2 linked regions of the Cryptosporangium arvum DSM 44712 genome follow. The protein of the gene in region 1 interacts with the protein of each later gene in a pairwise test. Links are inferred from orthologs where the notes say so. Each region holds a gene or a part of one and is shown in the gene's direction. Other genes may lie near its edges. The genes, in order: nth and aceE.

The links.
Region 2: the proteins of nth (region 1) and aceE interact in binary tests that used the Escherichia coli proteins (3 or more experiments, as listed by UniProt). The link is inferred for Cryptosporangium arvum DSM 44712 from one-to-one orthologs.

The regions. Positions count from the first base shown.
Region 1 is NZ_KK073874.1:276,131-286,061, forward strand. What follows is about bases 4,510-7,390. They hold nth (endonuclease III), read left to right. Parts: upstream 4,510-5,524; coding sequence 5,525-6,256; downstream 6,257-7,390. Other genes in these bases: CRYAR_RS01335 (serine/threonine-protein kinase), read left to right, coding at 4,576-5,514; CRYAR_RS01345 (TlpA family protein disulfide reductase), read left to right, coding at 6,253-6,834; CRYAR_RS01350 (NUDIX hydrolase), read left to right, coding at 7,016-7,390. Outside these bases: CRYAR_RS01320 (adenylate/guanylate cyclase domain-containing protein), read left to right, coding at 1-1,753; CRYAR_RS01325 (serine/threonine-protein kinase), read left to right, coding at 1,832-3,652; CRYAR_RS01330 (Crp/Fnr family transcriptional regulator), read right to left, coding at 3,673-4,347; more of CRYAR_RS01350, read left to right, coding at 7,391-7,672; CRYAR_RS01355 (cupredoxin domain-containing protein), read left to right, coding at 7,737-8,141; CRYAR_RS01360 (MarP family serine protease), read left to right, coding at 8,186-9,367; CRYAR_RS01365 (hypothetical protein), read left to right, coding at 9,411-9,931. UniProt on the Escherichia coli protein: DNA repair enzyme that has both DNA N-glycosylase activity and AP-lyase activity. The DNA N-glycosylase activity releases various damaged pyrimidines from DNA by cleaving the N-glycosidic bond, leaving an AP (apurinic/apyrimidinic) site.
Region 2 is NZ_KK073874.1:1,978,827-1,989,197, reverse strand. Bases 2,292-5,612 are described here. They hold aceE (pyruvate dehydrogenase (acetyl-transferring), homodimeric type), read left to right. Parts: upstream 2,292-2,670; coding sequence 2,671-5,412; downstream 5,413-5,612. Other genes in these bases: CRYAR_RS42885 (glycosyltransferase 87 family protein), read right to left, coding at 5,409-5,612; CRYAR_RS09215 (YjbQ family protein), read right to left, coding at 2,292-2,449. In the rest of the region: CRYAR_RS09235 (hypothetical protein), read right to left, coding at 1-103; CRYAR_RS09225 (peroxiredoxin), read right to left, coding at 916-1,380; CRYAR_RS09220 (DUF3052 domain-containing protein), read right to left, coding at 1,458-1,895; more of CRYAR_RS09215, read right to left, coding at 2,045-2,291; more of CRYAR_RS42885, read right to left, coding at 5,613-6,521; CRYAR_RS09200 (response regulator), read right to left, coding at 6,594-7,247; CRYAR_RS09195 (sensor histidine kinase), read right to left, coding at 7,240-8,316; CRYAR_RS09190 (hypothetical protein), read left to right, coding at 8,487-8,798; CRYAR_RS09185 (TIGR04013 family B12-binding domain/radical SAM domain-containing protein), read left to right, coding at 8,838-10,139; CRYAR_RS09180 (LLM class F420-dependent oxidoreductase), read left to right, coding at 10,157-10,371. UniProt on the Escherichia coli protein: Component of the pyruvate dehydrogenase (PDH) complex, that catalyzes the overall conversion of pyruvate to acetyl-CoA and CO(2).

The DNA.
Region 1 (9,931 bases):
GATGCTCCGGCGCACCGCGAGCGGCGGCTACGGCTTCGTCACCGCGCTGATGCGCGAGGCGGCCTACAGCGGCATCGGCCACGCCGACCTGGCCGCCCGGCACGCCCGGATCGCGCGCTGGGCCGAGTCCGGCCCGATCCGCGGCCTGTCCGACGTGGAGCGCGACGAGTTCGTCGCGCGGCACGCCGAGCGGGCCCTGCGGCTGGCCGACCAGATGTCGCTGCCGCCTTCGCACGAGTCCAGGCGGGTGGCGACGATCGGCGTGGCGGCCCTGCACGGCCTGGCCGAACGCACGATCGCGGTCGGGGAACCGGCGCGGGCCCTCCGGCTGCTGGACCGGGCGATCGCGCTGCTGCCCGCGGGCGACCGGGGTCCGGTCTCCGACGACGATCTGCGCCTGCTCCGCTCGCGGGCACTGCTGGCCAGCGGGCGTACCGAAGAGGCGCGTGAGCTGGCGTCGTCGGTGGCCCTGGGAGAGGGCTCGGTCGCGGTGGCCGCGCTGCTGGTCAAGGGCGAGGCCTTGCGTGCGGCCGGGGAGACGCGCGCGGCGGTCGCGGCGTGGAGCCTCGCGCTGCGCAAGTCGCGCGCGGCGGAGCTGCCGAACTGCGAGAGCGAAGCGCTGCGCCGGCTCGGGATGCTCGACTACCTGGGCGGGCGGCTGCCGCTGGCCGAGCGCCGGTTCACCGCCGCCTACCGGGTCGCGTCGGCGTGCGGCGACGGACCGGGGACCGCGTGGGCGCTGCAGCACCTGGCGTGGTCGGCGACGACCCGCGGCGACTTCGGCCGGGCCGACCGGGTGCTGGAGGAGGCCAGGGCGGTGTTCGCCCGGCTGGACGACCCGGCCGGGCGCTCCTGGGTCCGCGGGACGACCGCGTTCGTCCGCCTGCTGGAGGGACGCCTGCACGAAGCACGTCGGCTGGCCGAGAAGTTCGTCCCCTACGCCGAACGGGTCGCCGACGGCTGGGCGGTGGCCGCGCTGCGGATCGTCGACGCGTTCGCGGCGGCCGAACTGGGCGACCTGACCCACGCCACCCAGCAGGCCGACCTCGCACACGCGGCGTTCCTCACCGGGCACGACCCGTGGGGCGCCAGCCTCGCGCTGACCGTCCGCGGCGTGATCGCCCGGGGCATGGACCGCCTCGACGACGCCGTCGACCTGCTCAGCGAGGCGCTGGAGACGGGGGCGCAGGTCGGGCACCCGCTCACCGCGGGCATCGCGCTGACCGTGCGGGGCTACTGCTACCTGGCGGCCGGTGAGCTGGCCGCGGCCGAGGCCGACGCGGTGCGCACGCTCGAACTCATCGAGCCGCTCGACGTCGACCCGTCGACCCGGGTGGGGCCGCTCGTCCTGCAGGCGCAGGCCCGGCGGTTGTCCGGTGACCGCGACGGGGCGCTGCAACTGCTGGGCGAGGTCGTGAACGATCCCAGCGGTCCGTCGCTGCTGTTCCCCCGCCGGCAGGCGCTGGCGCACTACGCCGGCGTGCTGCTCGAGGCGGGCAAGTCGGAGGAGTCGCTCGAGTGGGCGCGCCGGGCGTCGCGGGTGCCCGCGGAGGACGTCCGCAGCCGGGTCGTCTCGCGCCGGGCGCTGGCGGTGTCGCTGGCGGCCACCGGAGCGTTGTCCGAGGCGCTCACGGCCGCGGACGAGGCGGTCGCGCTCGCGTACGGCACCGAACAGGCTTCGGAGCGCGCCGCCAGCGACACCGTCCGTGACCGCGTTGCGCTGGCTCACGCACTGGAGCGACCGTCCGGTTAGTGACACCAGTGCTTAAGAGCACCTATGGCGAGACAGCTCACGACCCATCACTCGCGGGAACTCGGTACGGTCGTCCACGTGCGAAGTGAGGCGTCCGGAACCCAGCCGGCATCACCGGTGGCCGGTCTGTCCGATCTGACCGTTTTGGCCCGTGGTGGTTACTCGACCGTGTACCGCGCGCGCCAAGACTCGATCGGACGCGAAGTCGCGCTCAAAATCGACACCAGGGCCCTGCAATCCGAGCGTGACCGCAGGCGTTTCGTCCGCGAGGCGGAGTCGGCGGGCCGGATGTCCGGGCACCCGAACGTCGTCAACATCTACGACGCCGGTGTCACCGAGGACAACCACCCGTACCTGGTCATGGAGCTCTGCACCGGCGGCTCGTACGCCACGCGCCTGCGCCAGCACGGGCCGCTCTCCCCGGTGGAGGTCCGCGACGTCGGGGTGAAGATCGCCGACGCGCTGCAGGCCGCGCACGACAACGGCATCCTGCACCGCGACGTGAAACCCGGGAACATCCTGATCAACCGGTACGGCGTGCCCGGCCTGGCCGACTTCGGTCTGGCCGCGCTGCCCGATCCGAGCCGCGAGCTGTCGGTGACGATCGAGGCGCTGACACCGGCCTACGCGCCGCCGGAAGTGTTCCGGATGGAACCGCCGTCGCCGCTCGGTGACCAGTACGCGCTCGGCGCGTCGCTGTACGCGCTGTTGTCGGGGCGTCCGCCGCGGTGGCCGGAGACCGGAACGCCGAGCCTCGCCACGATGGTGATGATGCTCGACGAGCCGATTCCCGACATCCCGGGGATCCCGGCGAACCTCTCGGCGGTGCTGCGGCAGGCGATGGCCCCGTACGCGGAGGACCGCTACCCGACGGTGGGGGAGTTGCGTGACGCGCTGGCGGCGCTCGACCTCGACTCCGACACCGGGTCGCGGCACGGCGCGTTCGGGGGCACGCCGCCGGTGACACCGTCGTCGGGCGGTCCTTCCGGGGGTCGCCCTTCGTCCGGGGGGCCTTCGTTCGGTGCGCCCTCCTACGGGCCGCCGTCGTCGGGTGGTGGCAGTTACAGCGCGCCCGGTGCCGGCTGGCAGCAGGCGCCGCCGACGGGGCCGCCGATGGGTGGGCAGCCCCCGACGTCGGCGTTCTCCAGCAGCCCGTTCAGCCCGGTGCAGCAGGTCTCGGGAGGGTCCGGCGGCAAGCCGGCAGGCGGCCCGCCCTACGGCCCGCCGCCGCACGGCTTCCACGCCCCCCAACCGACCAAAGAGGGCCTCTCGCCCCAGACCAAGCGGCTGATGGTCATGATCATCGCGGTCGCGGTCGCACTGCTGATCTGTGGCGTCGTCGGGTCGGCCCTGCTGGCCGTCGTCGGGGATTCGGACACGACCACGGACTACGAGCCGGTGCCGGAGGAAACGACCGGGCCCGCGCCGACGGACGCGACGCCGGTCCCCAGCCCGACGCGCTCCGGCGAGCTGCCGGGCTTCCCGCTGGACGGGTTGCCGTCCGCTACCGGAACCGTCGGTGCGTTCGGGAGCGTGTGCGAGGTGGCAGTGGTCGCGGCGAGCGGCACCTCCGCGCAGGCGTCGTGCCCGGCGAAGCCCGAGTGCTGGCGCGACCGGTCGGACGGCGGTATCCGATCCCGCGGCTGCACCAACAACCACACGTGGGAGACCTACGTGATCGGGACGCTCGCGTCGAGCGCCACCGACGCCAAGGCGATCAGGAACGACCCGAACGTCCAGCTCCTGTGCTCGCCGACCGTGCTGGAGGCAGCGTTGTCGACGACCGGTCAGGACACCGCCGGGTGGCGGACGACCGTGTCGGCGTACGGCGCCACCAAATTCCGTTGCCTGGCCGGCAAGGGCACCGACGAGCTGAAGCAGGCCTACTTCGTGAAGTAGGCCTGCTTCAGGTCAGATTTTCAGCGGGCGCGGCGGGAGAGGCGCTCGGGGTCGAGGAGCACGACGCTCTTGCCCTCGAGGCGGAGCCAGCCGCGCGACGTGAAGTCGGCCAGGGCCTTGTTCACGGTCTCGCGGGACGCCCCGACCAGCTGCGCGATCTCTTCCTGCGTCAGGTCGTGGGTGAGGCGCAGCGCGCTGCCCTCCCGCGTCCCGAACCGCTTCGCGAGCTGCAGCAGGTTCTTCGCGACGCGACCAGGCACGTCGGTGAAGATCAGGTCGGCGAGTGCGTCGTTCGTGCGACGCAGACGCCGGGCCAGCACCCGGAGCAACTGCTCGGCGATCTCGGGCCGGTTGGTGATCCACGGCCGGAGCGACTGCTGCCGCATCCGCGCGACCTTGGCGTCGGTGACCGCGACCGCGCTCGCCGTCCGCGGGCCGGGGTCGAACAGAGAGAGCTCGCCGAACAGGTCCGACGGACCCATCACGGCGATCATGTTTTCGCGGCCGTCGGCAGCGCGACGACCGACCTTGATTTTCCCGGACATCACGATATACAGCGAGTCACCGAGTTCTCCTTCGGAGAAGATCGTGTGACCCTTCGGGATGTCGAGGTACTCCAGGTGGGCCGCGAGAGCCTCAGCTGACTCCGGCTCGACCCCCTGAAACAGCCCTGACCGGGCAAGTACCTCGTCCATGACCCCACCTCCAGCAGCGGCCGATTGGCCTTGAGTCTATGGGGCGCGTGGGACGGGACCGGCAATGACCCGCTCCCGACTCCCTTGATCGTTTCGGTTTCCGCACTTTAGGGCATCGGAAAAAGACGGACGGATAGCCTGAAATGGTGGTGCTGTCCGGTGTCCGACTCGTAGCGGCACCGGTGCATCGTAGGCTTTCAATCCGGTAGTCGGATGACGGGAGGCCGGGTGGAGATCGCTTTCCCGGTCCCGGGGTACACGATGCTGTCGGTGCTGGGTAGCGGCGGTTTTTCCACCGTTTACCGAGCACTGCAGGAGTCGATCGGCCGCGAGGTCGCGGTGAAAATCGACCACCGGATTCTGCTCGACGAAGCCGACCGCGCCCGGTTCCGGGCCGAGGTGCGCGCCGCCGGCCAAGTTTCCGGCCATCCGAACGTGATCGACATCCACGACGCCGGAATCACCGTCGACGGGCGTGCCTATCTGGTCATGGAACTCTGCCCGGCCGGGTCACTCGCCGACTACCTCCGTCAGCACGGCCCGCTGCCGCCCGACCGCGTGCTCGACATCGGCGTCGCGATCGCGGACGCACTCGCGGCCGCGCACCGCTACGGGGTGGTGCACCGTGACGTGAAACCCGCGAACGTTCTCTACGACCGCTACGGCCACCCCGAGCTCGCGGACTTCGGCCTGGCCGCGCGGTACGACCCGACGACCGAGTCGATGTCGACGCTGGAAGTGCTCACCCCCGCCTACGCCGCGCCCGAGATGTTCTGGTCGCGGCGGCCGACACCGGCGGTCGACGTCTACGGGCTCTCCGCGACGCTCTACGCGCTGCTGTCCGGACGTCCGCCGCGGTGGCCGCTCGCGGAAGCGAATCCCACCGACGCCGAGATCGCGGCCCTGCACTCCGCGCCGATCCCGGGAATCGAAGGCGTGCCGGACGCGGTGATCACCGTGCTGCGGGCCGGCATGGCCCGTGAGCCGGAGAAGCGCCTGCCCACGGCCGGTGCGCTCCGGGACGCGCTGCGAGCCGCGCGGGACACGGTGGGGAACTCGACCGACCGGATCTCCGACCCCGGTGCCCCTGGCGCCGATCACGATCTGGCCGATCAGCCCACCGCCCGCCTTCCCCGGCTGCGCCCTATTGTCAGAGGGGAGTCGTAGTCTCTCTGGCGTGACAGTCGCCGTCGAGAGTCCGCTGGCGTTGAAGCGCCGGGCGCGCCGAATGCATCGAATCCTCACCGAGACCCATCCCGACGCGCACTGCGAACTCGACTTCACGACGCCGCTGGAGTTGGCGGTGGCGACGATCCTGTCCGCACAGACCACCGACGTGCGGGTCAACCTGACCACGCCGACGCTGTTCGCGAAGTACCGCACGGCGGAGGACTACGCCGGTGCCGACCGCACCGAGATGGAGACGATCCTCAAGCCGACCGGTTTCTTCCGGGCCAAGACCAACTCGCTGATCGGGCTGGGTCAGGCGCTCGTCGAACGGTTCGACGGCGAGTTGCCGCACACGCTCGGCGAGTTGGTGACGCTGCCCGGCATCGGGCGCAAGACCGCGAACGTCGTGCTGGGGAACGCGTTCGACGTCCCGGGCATCACGGTCGACACGCACTTCGGGCGCCTGGTGCGCCGGTTCGGCTGGACCGCGGAGGAAGACCCGGTCAAGGTCGAGCACATCGTCGGCGACCTGTTCCCGCGCAAAGACTGGACGATGCTCAGCCACCGGCTGATCTTCCACGGCCGCCGGGTCTGCCATGCGCGCAAGCCCGCCTGCGGCGCCTGCACGCTGAAGGCGCTGTGCCCGTCGTACGGCACCGGCCCCACCGACCTACCGGCGGCGGTGAAGCTGCTCAAGGGCCCGCGTGTCGACGAACTCGCCGCGATGGTGGGTGCGTGAAGCGTTTACTGGCCGTCGCGCTCGTGGTGCTCCTCGCGGGGTGCTCTAGCAGCGGTCCGGCCGACGTCGAGCCGAAACCGACGAAGGCGGCGTTCGCGAGCAGCAAGTTCGCCGCGTGCCCGGCGGCGGCGGGCTCGGCGCCGGCCGACAGCCCGCTGCGGAGCGTCGAGCCGCTGTTGTGCATGGATCCGTCCGGGAAAAAGGTGACGATCGGCGCGCCGACCGGGCATCCGGTGGTGCTCAACCTGTGGGGCTCCTGGTGCCCGCCGTGCGGCAAGGAGATGCCGGCGTTCGTCCGGCTCGCGGCGTCGGCGGGTGATCGGGTGAGCGTCGTCGGGGTCAACACGGCCGACGACGCCTCGCGCGCGGTCGCCGCGGCCGACGAACTCGACGTCCGGTTCGCGAACGTCTTCGACCGTGGCGAGGAGGTGCGGAAGGCGCTCGGCGTCAACGCGCTCCCGGCCACCGCGTTCGTCTCCGCGGCCGGTGAAGTCGTCCACGTCCATCGCGGTACGCCGCTGACCGACGCGACGTTGAACGCTCTGGTCCGGCAACATCTCGGGGTGACGGTGGAATGACCGGGGCCGTCCGCACCGTTGCTCTGCTCGTGCGAAACCGTCGGCGACTGTGCGATCACGCGCCGCGGGGGCACTCTGGTGTGGTGACGACGCGAGAAGCGGTGCCGCAGTGAGCTTCCCGGACGTAGGCCCGGACACGCCTGGGCATCCCGAACCCGGCGCCGAGACGCTCCCGTCGTGGCTGCGCCGGCTGGTGGACGCGTTGCCGCGGGTCCGCAGCGAAGAGATCTCCCGGTTCGTGCCACCCCCCGACGGCAGCGGTCGTCCGTCCGCCGTGCTGATCCTGTTCGGCGAGGGCCCGGACGGGCCTGACGTCCTCCTGCTCCAGCGCGCCGCGACGCTACGCAAACACGCGGGCCAGCCGGCGTTCCCCGGTGGTGCCACCGACCCGGGCGACGACGGGCCGGTCGGCACCGCGTTGCGTGAGGCGAACGAGGAGGTCGGGCTCGATCCGGCCTCCGTCCACGTCATCGGCGAGCTCCCGCCCGTGCTGATCCCGGTGTCCGGCTTCGTCGTCACCGGTGTGCTCGGCTGGTGGGAACGGCCGCACGCGGTCGGCCCGGCCGACCCCGCCGAGGTCGCCACCGTCGCCCGGGTGCCGATCGCCGATCTGGTCGACCCGGCCAACCGCTTCCGGGTACGTCATCCCAGCGGCATCGCCGGTCCGGGCTTCGACGTCTGCGACATGTTCGTGTGGGGGTTCACAGCCGGTCTGATCTCGTTCGTCCTCGAGCTCGGAGGGTGGGCCGAGCCGTGGAACCGCAACTCCATGCGTGACCTGCCGGCCGAGGATCTCGCGCTGGCGATGCGGACGCGTCCGCCGGATGCCGTCCGGTGACCTGGTAGCAGTTAGCTACGGTGGCCCTGTGCATTTGTCGCGTCGTCCCGGGGCTCTGACCCCGTTGGCGGCCGTCGTCGTGCCGGTGCTCGCCGCCATGCTCTCCGTGCTCGTCGTCGGAGCATGTTCGAAGGGCGGGCCGGGCGGTGAGGCGAGTGAATCGCCGACGACGATGGCGAGCGCGACGGCCGGCACCGACGGTGTCCAGTCGATCACGATCACCGGTGACGACCAGCTCCGTTACGAGCCGTCAGTAATCAGGGCCAAGCCTGGCAAATTGCGAATAACACTCCGGACAATTGGCGGAACGCCCCACGATCTGGAGGTCCGTCCCGCCAAGATCAATACCGGCTTGGTGTCCACGGACCAGGAACGGTCGATCGAGGTCACGCTCAGTCGCGGACGCTATGACTTCGTATGCACGTTCCACCTCACGTCGAACATGGTGGGCGTCATCGACGTGAGTTGAGATATGAGTTTGACCGCGACGTAACTGCACCGGAAGGACCTCGAGTGGACGGAAGCCTCCTCGACCTCGCTTTGCTCGTCGGAATCGTGGGCTTCGCCGTGAGCGGATACCGCCAGGGGTTCGTCGTCGGGGCACTGTCGTTCGTCGGGTTCTTCGGGGGAGCGCTGTTCGGTGTCCAGTTAGCCCCGGTGATCGCGAACCAATTCGCGAGCCAGACCAGCAAAGTGGCGACCGCGCTCGCGGTCGCCTTCGGTTGTGCGCTGATCGGGCAGGTCCTCGCGGTGGCGATCGGCAGCCGGGTGCGTGCCGGCATGCGCTCGTCCAGCCTGCGGGTGGTCGATGGCTTCGGCGGGTCGATCGTTTCGGTCATCGCGTTGCTCCTCGTCGCCTGGATGGTGGCGACGCCGCTCGCGTCGTCGTCCTCGCCGTGGCTGGCCGGGCAGGTGCGCCGGTCGGTCATCATTCCCGCGGTCAACGACGCCGTGCCCGACACCGTGCGCTCGCTCTACGACCGCTTCGGCGACGTCGTCGAGCAAGGTGACTTCCCGCAGGTGCTGGGCCCGCTGACACCGACCGAGGTGCGCCCGGTCGCTCCGCCGGACAATGCGCTGGCACGCTCGGAAGTGGTCCGCGCGTCCGAGCAGTCGGTCGTCAAGGTCATCGGTCAGGCGCCGTCCTGCGATCGGCGGCTCGAGGGCACCGGCTTCGTCTACAGCGACGGCCGGGTCATGACGAACGCGCACGTGGTCGCCGGCACCGAGGACGTCCAGGTGGAGTCGCTCGGCGAGAAGTTCCAGGCGAAGGTCGTCTTCTACGACCCGAACGTCGACGTCGCGGTGCTCGACGTCGACGGTCTCGACGCCCCGGTGCTGAATTTCAACCAGCGGGCGGCCAGCGGGGACGACGCGATCGTCGTCGGTTACCCGGAGGACGGCCCGTACACCGCAACGGCCGCGCGCATCCGGGACGAGCGGACGATCAAGGGCCCGAACATCTACCAGTCCGGGCAGGTCACGCGCGAGGTCCTGATGCTGCGCTCGCAGGTCCGGAGCGGTAACTCCGGCGGTCCGCTGCTCTCCAAGGACGGCACGGTCTACGGCGTCGTGTTCGCCGCCGCCGTCGACGACAAGGAAACCGGCTTCGCGCTCAGCGTCGACCAGGTCTCCGACGCCGCCGTGCAGGGCAAGCGCGCCACCGAGGAGGTCAGCACCCAGGGCTGTGACTGACGAGCTGAGTGCCGCGCTCGCCGCGCTGCGGGACGCTGATCTCGTGGTGCCGGTACCGCCTGTCGAGCCGCTGACGTGGGCGACGGTTTCGGTATCGGGGCAGACGTGGCTACCGGCGTTCTCGTCGGCGGCGTTGGTCTCCGAGCCGTCGCGGCCGATCGCGTTCCGCCAGCTCGCCGCGTTCTGGCCCGATCCCGGGTGGGGGCTGGCCGTCGACCCGGGGCTGCCGTCGCAGTTGCTGTTGGAGGCGGGCACGGTGGCGCGGCTGGCCCGCGAGCCGATCGGCGGTGGTTTGCTGCAGATGGTGGTCACGTTCGACCAGGTGACCGCGTATCTCGGCGGCGAAGCGCTCGATATCAGTGGTTTTGCGCATGCTGTTGATGACGCTTCGTTGCCGGGGTCTCCTGGGCCGTTGCTGGAAGCTCTCGGACTTCCCGCTTCCGACGACGTCTATCTGCTGCGATGGTTCTCGGTGGGCCCGGCGCTGTACCGGATTCCGTACGGCTGGACCGACGAGGCCGGCGCAGCGGCGATGTCGGGCTGGGTCGTCGAACCGCCGCCGTT
Region 2 (10,371 bases), 1.7 Mb from region 1 along the record:
GGAGTGGCACGTACCCGCGGAGTGCCCTGTCCAGCAGCGCTCCGCGCGTACCCACGCGGTCGAGTGCCACCTCGTTTTCGAGGTCGGCGAACGGGTCGGTCATGGGCGCGACGTTACACGGATTGGTTCGGTGACTAGTTCCCTACCCGCGATCGACGAGGGACTACAAGTCGACGATCAGTGCTTCTTCAGGCGGGGTAATGCTATTCCGCTACGAAATCGATGCGAGGCCGGAGTGCGAGACCATGCGAGATCGATGCGAGACGAGATCCAGGTTACCTAGCGAGTAGGGCGGCCGGGCGGCGCAGCGGCGGGAGCGACGCCCGGGCTCCGCCCGCCGCTCGGCGGTTCTTTGCGCGAGTCTCAGGCGCTCCAGGAGGTGATCGGGTTACCTCCTGAGCGCGGCCCCGTCCTCGTGGGCACGCTCGGCATAACGGTCGATGCGCATCAGCGCGTGGTCTGGCGCTGCTTGTCGGCGGCTGCCGGATTGCCGACGAGTTCCTGCGCGCAAGTCGCGGGACGCCCAACCGTCCTCCCGTCCGGCCGCGCGTACCCGCTCTGCGGCTGCCCGTCCGACGGCTTCAGGTCAGCTCTGTCGAGGGCCGGATGGCCGGGAGCGCCCACGCGCCCAGCCAGGTCGCGTTCTGCTCGGCTCGGCCGAGCCAACGGGCCGTGCGGCCTGCGACGCCGACAGCGGCGGATCGGCCTCCTGGCCCGCCGCGTCAAAGGAGCCGGAACCCTACTGGCCTTTAACCAAACAACGGCGGTGGAGCCCGCTCAGGGCGGCGCTGCGCCGTTCTGAGCGGGCCGTGCAAGTGGGCGCAGAGGGTTTCGAACCCCCGACCCCTCGCTTGTAAGGCGAGTGCTCTTCCACTGAGCTATGCGCCCTGCATCAACGAGGGTAGCGGAGGCCGCTCACGGGGCCAGTGCCGCTACGGCGCCGGCGTAGTCGTCGGCCGAGCGGGCCACGCCGATTCCGGTGACGACCTTCCAGCGGACGATGCCGTCGGCGTCGACGAGGAACGTGCCGCGGCGCGCGGTGCCCTTCTGCTCGTCGAAGACGCCGTAGCTCTGCGCGACCGCGCCGTGGGGCCAGAAATCCGAGAGCAGCGGGAAATCGAAGCCCTCCTGCTCGGCCCACACCTTGTGGACGAAGAACGAGTCGACGCTGATCGTCAGCACCTGCACGGTGTCGTTCTGGAGGCGCGGCAGGTCCTCGCGGATCGCGGCGAGCTCGCCGGAGCACACCCGGGAGAACGCCAGCGGGTAGAACACGACGAGCACGTTCCGGGAGCCCTGGAAGTCGGCCAGTGACACCAGCTGGTGGTTCTGGTCCGGCAGCGTGAACTCCGGAGCGATGTCGCCGACTTCCACCGGCATGGTGAGTCCTTCCAGAGCACGGCAGCGGCACCGGGAGCGCGGGAAAGCGCGCTGCCGGTGTCAGCGGATGGTCGGGGTCAGCGCTTGGAGCGCGCCGCCTTCGGCGCGACCAGACGCGCGCCGGACCAGTCCTGCGCGGCGCTGATGCTCGACGTCTGCTGCAGACCCGCGGTGGGGGCCACCTCGCTGATGTCGCTCGGCTCCACGTGTCCGGGCCGGCCGGCCTTGGGTGTCAACAGCCAGACGACGCCGTTGTCGGTCAGCGGGCTCAACGCGTTGACAAGTGCATCGAACAGGTCACCGTCGTCCTCCCGCCACCAGAGCATCACGACGTCGACGACCTCATCGGAGTCTTCGTCGACCAGATCGTCGCCCACCCGTTCGGCAACGGCGTCACGCAGTTCGTCGGCGCAATCGTCGTCGAATCCGATCTCCATGACCACCTGCCCCGGCTGGATGCCGAGCCGGTCGGCCGGGCTCTTGACGCCGTCGGCGTGACCCGCGGTCGCGCTCACTCTTCGGTTCCCTCCTCCTGCTGATGGCGGCGCGTCGCCGCCTAGTTCGGTAGTCCACACATACATCCAACGCAGCGCAAGTGTTGCCAGCGATAAGTCCGCGCGCGTCGCACCCACCAGTACCTGACGGACCAGTACTTACCCGCAGGTCAACCGCCGAGAAACGAAAACCGTACCTGCCGGTCGTGGTTGTCGACATTGAGATCGACCAGACACAGGCTCTGCCACGTTCCCAGCGCCAGCCGGCCCCCCAGTACCGGCAGCGTGGCGTACGGGGGGATCAGGGCCGGCATGACGTGGCTGCGGCCGTGCCCGGGGCTGCCGTGGCGGTGCCTCCAGCGGTCGTCGGCCGGCAACAGGTCCTCCAGCGCCGCCAGCAGGTCGTCGTCGCTGCCCGCGCCGGTCTCCAGCACGGCCAGCCCGGCGGTGGCGTGCGGCACGAAGGCGTGCAGCAGCCCGTCGCCGCGCGAGCGGACGAAGTCCGCGGCGCGGTCGGTCAGGTCCTGAACGACCGGTGACGATCCGGTACGGACGGTGATGATCTCGCTGTCCACGTGTTCTATCCTGCCCGTCGCGTGCTCGCCTGGCGCATCGGGTGGGTCTGCGAAGATGTCACCCTACGGGTGGGGCACACACTACCGGCCGGTAACGGTCCCCCGGAGCTAACCATCTCCGCGCCTACGGGGCAGGATGGATCGGTAAAGCGAAGAGGCCTCGGGCGGTCGCCGACCGTGATCGACCGGACCCCACCCACCGACGAGTGTGAAGGATCGACGTGGCGAACTCACGCGAACGGCTCCCGGTGATCAGCGACGGGCTACCTAGTCAGCTCCCGGACATCGATCCCGGAGAGACGTCCGAGTGGCTCGAATCGCTGGACGCAGTGATCGACAACGCGGGCCGTCAGCGTGCCCGGTACATCATGCTGCGTCTGCTGGAGCGGGCTCGGGAAAAGCAGGTCGGTGTCCCGGCGCTGCGCAGCACCGACTACATCAACACGATCCCGCCGGAGCGCGAGCCCTGGTTCCCCGGTGACGAGCACATCGAGCGCCGGCTGCGGGCCTACATGCGCTGGAACGCCGCGATCATGGTGCACCGGGCCCAGCGCCCCGGCATCGGCGTCGGCGGGCACATCTCCACCTACGCGTCGAGCGCGAGCCTCTACGAGGTGGGCTTCAACCACTTCTTCCGCGGCCACGACGACCCGGGCGGCGGCGACCAGATCTACTTCCAGGGGCACGCCTCCCCCGGTATGTACGCGCGGGCCTTCCTCGAGGGTCGGCTGAACGAGCACCAGATGGACGGGTTCCGCCAGGAGTTCTCGCACTCCGGTGGGGGTCTCTCCAGCTACCCCCACCCACGCCTGATGCCTGACTTCTGGGAGTTCCCGACCGTCTCCATGGGTCTGGGCCCGATCAACGCGATCTACCAGGCCCGGTTCAACCGGTACCTGCACTCGCGCGGCATCAAGGACACCAGCCAGCAGCACGTCTGGGCGTTCCTCGGCGACGGTGAGATGGACGAGGTCGAGTCGCTCGGCGCGATCGGCGTCGCCGCCCGCGAGGAGCTCGACAACCTGACGTTCGTCATCAACTGCAACCTGCAGCGCCTCGACGGGCCGGTCCGCGGCAACGGCAAGGTCATGCAGGAGCTCGAGGCGTTCTTCCGCGGCGCCGGCTGGAACGTGATCAAGGTCGTCTGGGGCCGCGAGTGGGACCCGCTGCTGGCCGCCGACACCGACGGCGCGCTCGTCAACCTGATGAACACCACGCCCGACGGCGACTACCAGACCTACAAGGCCGAGTCCGGCGCGTTCGTCCGCGAGCACTTCTTCGGGCGCGACCCGCGCACCCGCAAGATGGTCGAGCACCTGAGCGACGACGAGATCTGGAACCTCAAGCGCGGTGGCCACGACTACCGGAAGCTCTACGCGGCCTACAAGTCGGCCACCGAGCACACCGGGCAGCCGACCGTGATCCTCGCCAAGACGATCAAGGGCTGGACGCTGGGCAGCCACTTCGAGGCCCGCAACGCCACCCACCAGATGAAGAAGCTGACCGAGGACGACCTGAAGGAGTTCCGGGACCGGCTCTTCCTGGAGATCCCGGACGAGAAGCTCGACAAGTACCTGCCGCCGTACTACCACCCCGGTAAGGACTCGGACGAGTACCAGTACCTGATGGAGCGTCGCCGCCAGCTCGGTGGCGCGATCCCGAAGCGCGTCGACCGCAGCAAGCCGCTGGCCCTGCCGGGCAAGGAGATGTACGCCCAGCTGAAGAAGGGCTCCGGCAAGCAGAAGATCGCCACCACGATGGCCTTCGTCCGGTTGCTGAAAGACCTGATGAAGGACAAGAACATCGGCGACCGCTTCGTGCCGATCATTCCCGACGAAGCGCGGACGTTCGGCATGGACTCGCTGTTCCCGACGGCGAAGATCTACTCGCCGCACGGCCAGCAGTACACGTCGGTCGACCGCGAGCTGATGCTGGCCTACAAGGAGTCCCAGCAGGGCCAGATCCTGCACGAGGGCATCAACGAGGCCGGATCGGTGGCGTCGTTCACCGCGGTGGCGACGTCGTACGCCACGCAGGGCGAGCCGATGATCCCGATCTACATCTTCTACTCGATGTTCGGGTTCCAGCGCACCGGCGACGGCTTCTGGGCCGTCGCCGACCAGCTGGGCCGCGGGTTCGTGCTCGGGGCCACCGCCGGGCGCACCACGCTCAACGGTGAGGGCCTCCAGCACGAGGACGGCCACTCGCTGCTGCTGGCCTCGACGAACCCGGCCGTCGTCGCGTACGACCCGGCGTACGCCTACGAGGTCGCGGTGATCACCGAGGACGGCCTGCGCCGGATGTACGGGGAGAACCCGGAGAACATCTTCTACTACTTCACCGTCTACAACGAGCCGATGGTGATGCCGGCGATGCCGGACCACGTGGACGAGGAGGGCATCCTCCGCGGCCTGTACCGGTACGCGCCGGCCACGCTGACCACCGAGGGCGCTCCGAAGGCGCAGTTGCTCGCCTCCGGGGTCGCGCTGCCGTGGGCGCTCAAGGCCCAGCAGCTGCTCGCCGAGGACTGGAACGTCGCGGCCGACGTGTGGTCGGTCACGTCCTGGACGGAGCTGCGCCGGGACGCCGTCGAGGCCGAGGAAGAGGCGTTGCTGCACCCCGACGGCGAGGCGCGGACCCCGTGGGTCACCGCCCAGCTGGCCGAGGCGCAGGGTCCGGTCGTGGCGTCCAGCGACTGGATGCGCGCGGTACCGGACCAGATCTCGCGCTGGGTTCCCGGCGACTACACCTCGCTGGGCACCGACGGCTTCGGTGCGTCCGACACCCGGCACGCGCTTCGTCGCCACTTCAAGGTCGACGCGGAGTCGATCGCGGTGGCGACGCTGCGGGCGCTGGCCAAGCGGGGCGAGATCGAGGCCTCGGTGGCGTCGGACGCGCTGGCGAAGTACCGCATCGACGACGTCACGGCGGCCCCGCCCGGCGAGACGGGCGGGGCGTCCTAACGCGCGTCCCGCGTCGCCAGAACACGCTCCGGTACCGCTTCGGCGGTGCCGGAGCGTTTTGCTGTCCGGACCGCGAAGTGGGTCAGCAGGGCCAGCCCGAGCAGCAGGTAGGCGTTCCGGACCGGCAGCAGCACCCAGACGTCGTTGGGGTGGTCGACGAACTGCGTCGCCCACATCGGTGAGAGCGCCAGCACCGCTCCGGTGGCCAGGAACGCCCGGCGGTAGCCGTCCCGCCACAGCACCGCCAGCGCCGGCAGCGCCCACACCCAGTGGTGGCTCCACGAGATCGGCGACACCAGCAGGCCGGTAAGCCCGGCCACCGCGAACGCCCCCAGCCAGTCGTCGCGCCGGGCGTACCGCACCGCCACCGCGATGCCCACCGCCGACAGCACCGCCGGGAGGACGTGATACCAGCTGCCGACGTCGCCCAGCAGACGCGTCAGCGCGCCGTACGGCGACTGGTTGCTGACGTACGGGACGCCGACGCGGGTGCTGTCGTAGAACGTGTCGCGCCAGTACACGAGCGAGGCCTCGGGCGCGACGATCCACGCGCCGAGCGTCGCGGCCCCGAACGTGACCCCGGCGACGACCGCCGCACGCACCCGCCCGGCGGCCAGCAGCAGCACGACGAAGATGCCCGGCGTGAGCTTGACCGCCGCCGCGATCCCGATGCCGATCCCCGCCGGCTTGCCCGCCGCGACCCGCCGGAAGTCGATCGCGACCAGCGCGAGGAGGAGCAGGTTGATCTGGCCCAGGAACAGCGAGTGCCAGACCGGTTCCAGCATCAGCCCGGGCACCACCCACCGCCACGGGACGAACTGACGGCAGGCCACGGCGAACGCCCCGACCGACACCAGCTCCCAGAGCACCCGGGCCGGCACCAGGGGCACCCACGACAGCGGCTCGAACAACACGGCTGCGAACGGCGTGTACGTGAACCAGTGCGCGGCCTGCTGCTCCAGGTAGAGCCGGGCACCGTCCCCGACGACCTGACCACCGAGCCGGTAGATGAAGAAGTCCAGCGGATTCCACAGCACCGCGAACACCACGACGAGCAGAACCTGAACCCCGAACACACTGGGTAACCGGAAACGATCGGGCAGCTTCATGCCCGGAACGGTCGCCCGGAACCCCGGTCGTCCACATCGGTCCGTGGACGACAGACGACCTGGTCAGCAGGCCTAATCCTCCGGGCTGACCAACCCGAACTGGTAGGCCAGGATCACCAGCTGCACCCGGTCCCGGGCGTCCAGTTTCGTCAGCAACCGGGCCACGTGTGCCTTCGCCGTGGCGATGCTGATGAACAGCTCGGCCGCGATCTCGGCGTTCGACAGCCCGCGCCCGACGAGCGTCAGGACCTCGCGTTCCCGGTCGGTGACCCCGGCGATCGAGGGACGGGCCGCCGGCGCCGGCGTGCGTCCCGCCAGCGTGTCGACGAGCCGCCGGGTGACGCTCGGCGCGATGAGCGCGTCCCCGCCCGCGACCACCCGGATCGCGGCCAGGATGTCGTCGAGTCCCATGTCCTTGACCAGGAACCCGCTGGCCCCGGCACGCAGCGCCCCGTAGAGGTACTCGTCGTCGTCGAACGTCGTCAGCACCACGACGCGGGTGTCCGGCAGCGTCTCGGCGATCTTCGCGGTGGCGGCGATCCCGTCCAGCTCCGGCATCCGCAGGTCCATCACGACGACGTCGGGCCGGTGCTCGCGCGCGAGCGCGACCGCCTCGGTGCCGGTCGAGGCCTCCCCCACCAGCTCGAGGTCGGCCGTCTCGGCCAGCAGCACACGCAGCGCGGACCGGATCAGCGGCTGATCGTCAGCCAGGACGACACTAATCATGAAGGGGGATTGTCGCCGCCACCCGGAAGCCACCCTCCGGGCGAGGTCCGGCGGCGAACGTCCCGTTCAGCAGCGTCACCCGCTCGCGCATGCCGACGATGCCGTACCCGGTGCCCGGAGGGCCGGTTCCGGAGCCGGAATCCAGCACCTCGACCCCCAGTTCGGAGCCCCGGTAGTCCAGCCGTACCCAGCAGGCGTCGGTGCCGGCGTGGCGAACCACGTTCGTCACCGACTCCTGCACGATCCGGTACGCCGAGAGTTCGAGGTTGGCCGGGAGCTCCCGGACCGCGCCGGTGCGGGTGACCTCGACGCGCACGGAGGCGGCCAGCCGGTCGAGGTCGGCCAGCCGGGGCGTCGGGATCGTCGGTGCGCCGGCCGGTTCCGAGCGCCGGAGCGCGGCCAGCGTCCGGCGCAGCTCGGCCAGCGCCTCGCGGGACGTCGTCTCGATCGCGTCCAGCGCGTTGCGCGCCTCGCGCGGCTGGGTCTCGATCACCCGCCGCCCGGCGCCGGCCTGGAACGCGATCACGCCCATGCTGTGCGCGACCAGGTCGTGCAGCTCCCGCGCGATCCGCAACCGCTCGGCCGCGACCGCGAGCTCGGTCTCCTCCCGACGCCGCGCGCCCGCGTTCTCCCGGCCCTGCCGGATCGTGTTGCCCACCGCCCACACGCACCCGACCGCCAGCGCGAGCACGAGCGCGGTGGTGAACGCCCCGCCGCTCTCCACGTAGAACGCCGCTCCGAGCAGCGCGAGCACCGCGAACGCGACCCCGGCGCCCGGCAGCGACACCCGCCACGGCCGGACGGTGGCCAGCCGGCCCACCGCGACGAGGACCGCCGCGCAGCCGACCGGCCCGACCGTCTCGGGGTCGTAGAGCGGGGTGAGCAGCGCGGTGAGCAGGAGCACGAGCCCCAGCCCGAGGACCGGTCGGGCCGACCACAGGACCGGCCAGGCCAGCACGACGAACAGCGGCACCACTACACCGGGACCGCCGCGGTTGCCGTAAGCGGCGACGAACAGCGCGCAGAGCAGTACGACGACGATCACCGGAAGAACGCGCAGCCGCCGCATCCGCTCACGGTAACCAGGGCCGCCCGGCAGCACAGTGGCCTCCGGGCGTACGCCCCCGGGCTGATCCGTTTCAGCCTCCCGACCGAACGGGTAACCATGAGCTACCACCCGGTGACAATCCTGATCAGCCTTCTTACTCCATTCAGTACAACTGAGGGAGACCCTCCCCCATGCCCTCCGAAATCCGACTCCCCGACGGCACCGCCGTCGTCATCCACTCCCCGACCGGCGGCCCCGACCGGACCTACTCCGGGACGTGGCTGGCCGAGCGCATCTGCGACGGCACCCCGGGACGGCCCGATCGGGTCGACGTCCACTACGACACGCCGACCGTCGGCGCCCGCGCCCCGGTCTCGGTGACCGTGTCGTGGAACGTGGCCCCGGAACGCCCGCCGTCGGCCGCCGACGCTCCCCCGGGCCCGCCGCCGGGCGTCGTCGTCCCGACCCAGCGGCCCGGAGCCGCCCCGCCCACGATCCGGTAGGGCACGGCCCGCGGGCGCCGCCGCTGCCAGAATGGCGGCGTGAGCGTCGCCGTCGTCCTCCGGTACCGCAAGGCCGTGACCTACGGCCACCACGCCCTGCTCGGGGCGCTGGAGGCCGAACCTCCGGAGACCCCGTTCACGGTCGCGTTCGCGACCTCCCCGGAACAGACCGCGGCCGCGGTCGGCTCCGCACTGGACGAAGCCGACCGCGTGCTGGTGCTCTGGTCCTTCTACTCCCCCGACGCCGACGCGCTCGCCGTCGAGCTCGCCGCCGTCCGCGCCCTGGTGGACGACGAGCGCGTGCTGCACGTGGCCGGCGGGGTGCACGCCACCGCCGAACCGCAGCAGGTGCTCGACGCGGGCTGGGACGTCGCCGCGATCGGCGAGGGGGAGACGACGATCGTCCGGCTCGTCGACGCGGTCGGCACGGGGGCTCCGCTGACCGGCGTCCGCGGGCTGGCCGTCCGGGACTCCGACGGCGTGGCCCTGCGTACCGGCCCGGCGATCACCCGGGAGCTCGACGCGTTCGGCTCGTTCTCGCTGAAGTACCACAAGTACGGTCCGATCGAGCTCACCCGCGGCTGCATCTACGCCTGCAAGTTCTGCCAGACCCCGTTCATGTTCTCCGCGCGCTTCCGGCACCGCAGCGTCGAGAACGTCCGCTGGCACGTGCGTGCGATGGTCGCCGACGGCCTGAAGGACGTGCGTTTCACGACGCCGACGTCGCTGTCCTACGGCACCCAGACCGAGGAGCCCGACCTCGACGCGGTGGAGGAGCTGCTCGGCACGGTACGGGCCGAGCTGCCGCCGCACGGCCGGCTGTTCTTCGGGTCGTTCCCCTCCGAGGTGCGGCCCGAGCACGTCACGCCGGGCGCGATGCGGATGCTGCGCAGGTACGTGTCGAACGACAACATCATCATCGGCGCCCAGTCGGGCTCCGACCGGATGCTCGCGGCGTCCCGGCGCGGCCACGGCGCCGGTCCGGTGCTGGACGCGGTGCGGATCGCCGCCGCGGAGGGCTTCCGGCCCAACGTCGACTTCCTGTTCGGGATGCCGGGCGAGGACGCCGAGGACGCGGAGGCCTCGCTGCGGCTGGCCGAAGCCGTGGCGGCCCTCGGCGGGCGCGTGCACGCCCACACGTTCATGCCGCTGCCCGGCACGCCCTGGCGCGACGCCGAGCCGGCGTTCGTGTCGGCCGACACGATCTCGACGTTCGACCAGCTGGCGGCGAGCGGCGCGCTCTACGGCCACTGGCGGCGCCAGGCCGAGCACGCGTCGCGGCTGGCCGAGACGGCGAAGGCCTATCCGCGCCGCGCGCCCCGCAGGCGCACCACCGGCTGACGTCTTACGGTTGGTCGGTGAAACTTGCGATCCACTACCCGAACTTCTCCTTTCCGGGCGGGAACACCGCGATCGCGCCGCTGCTCGCAGCGACCGCTCGTGCCGCCGACGAGGGCGGCGCGACCACCTTCACGTTGATGGACCACTGGTTCCAGATGGAGACCGTCGCGCCCGCCACCGAGCCGATGCTCGAGGGCTACACGGGCCTGGGCTTCCTGGCCGGGATCACCCG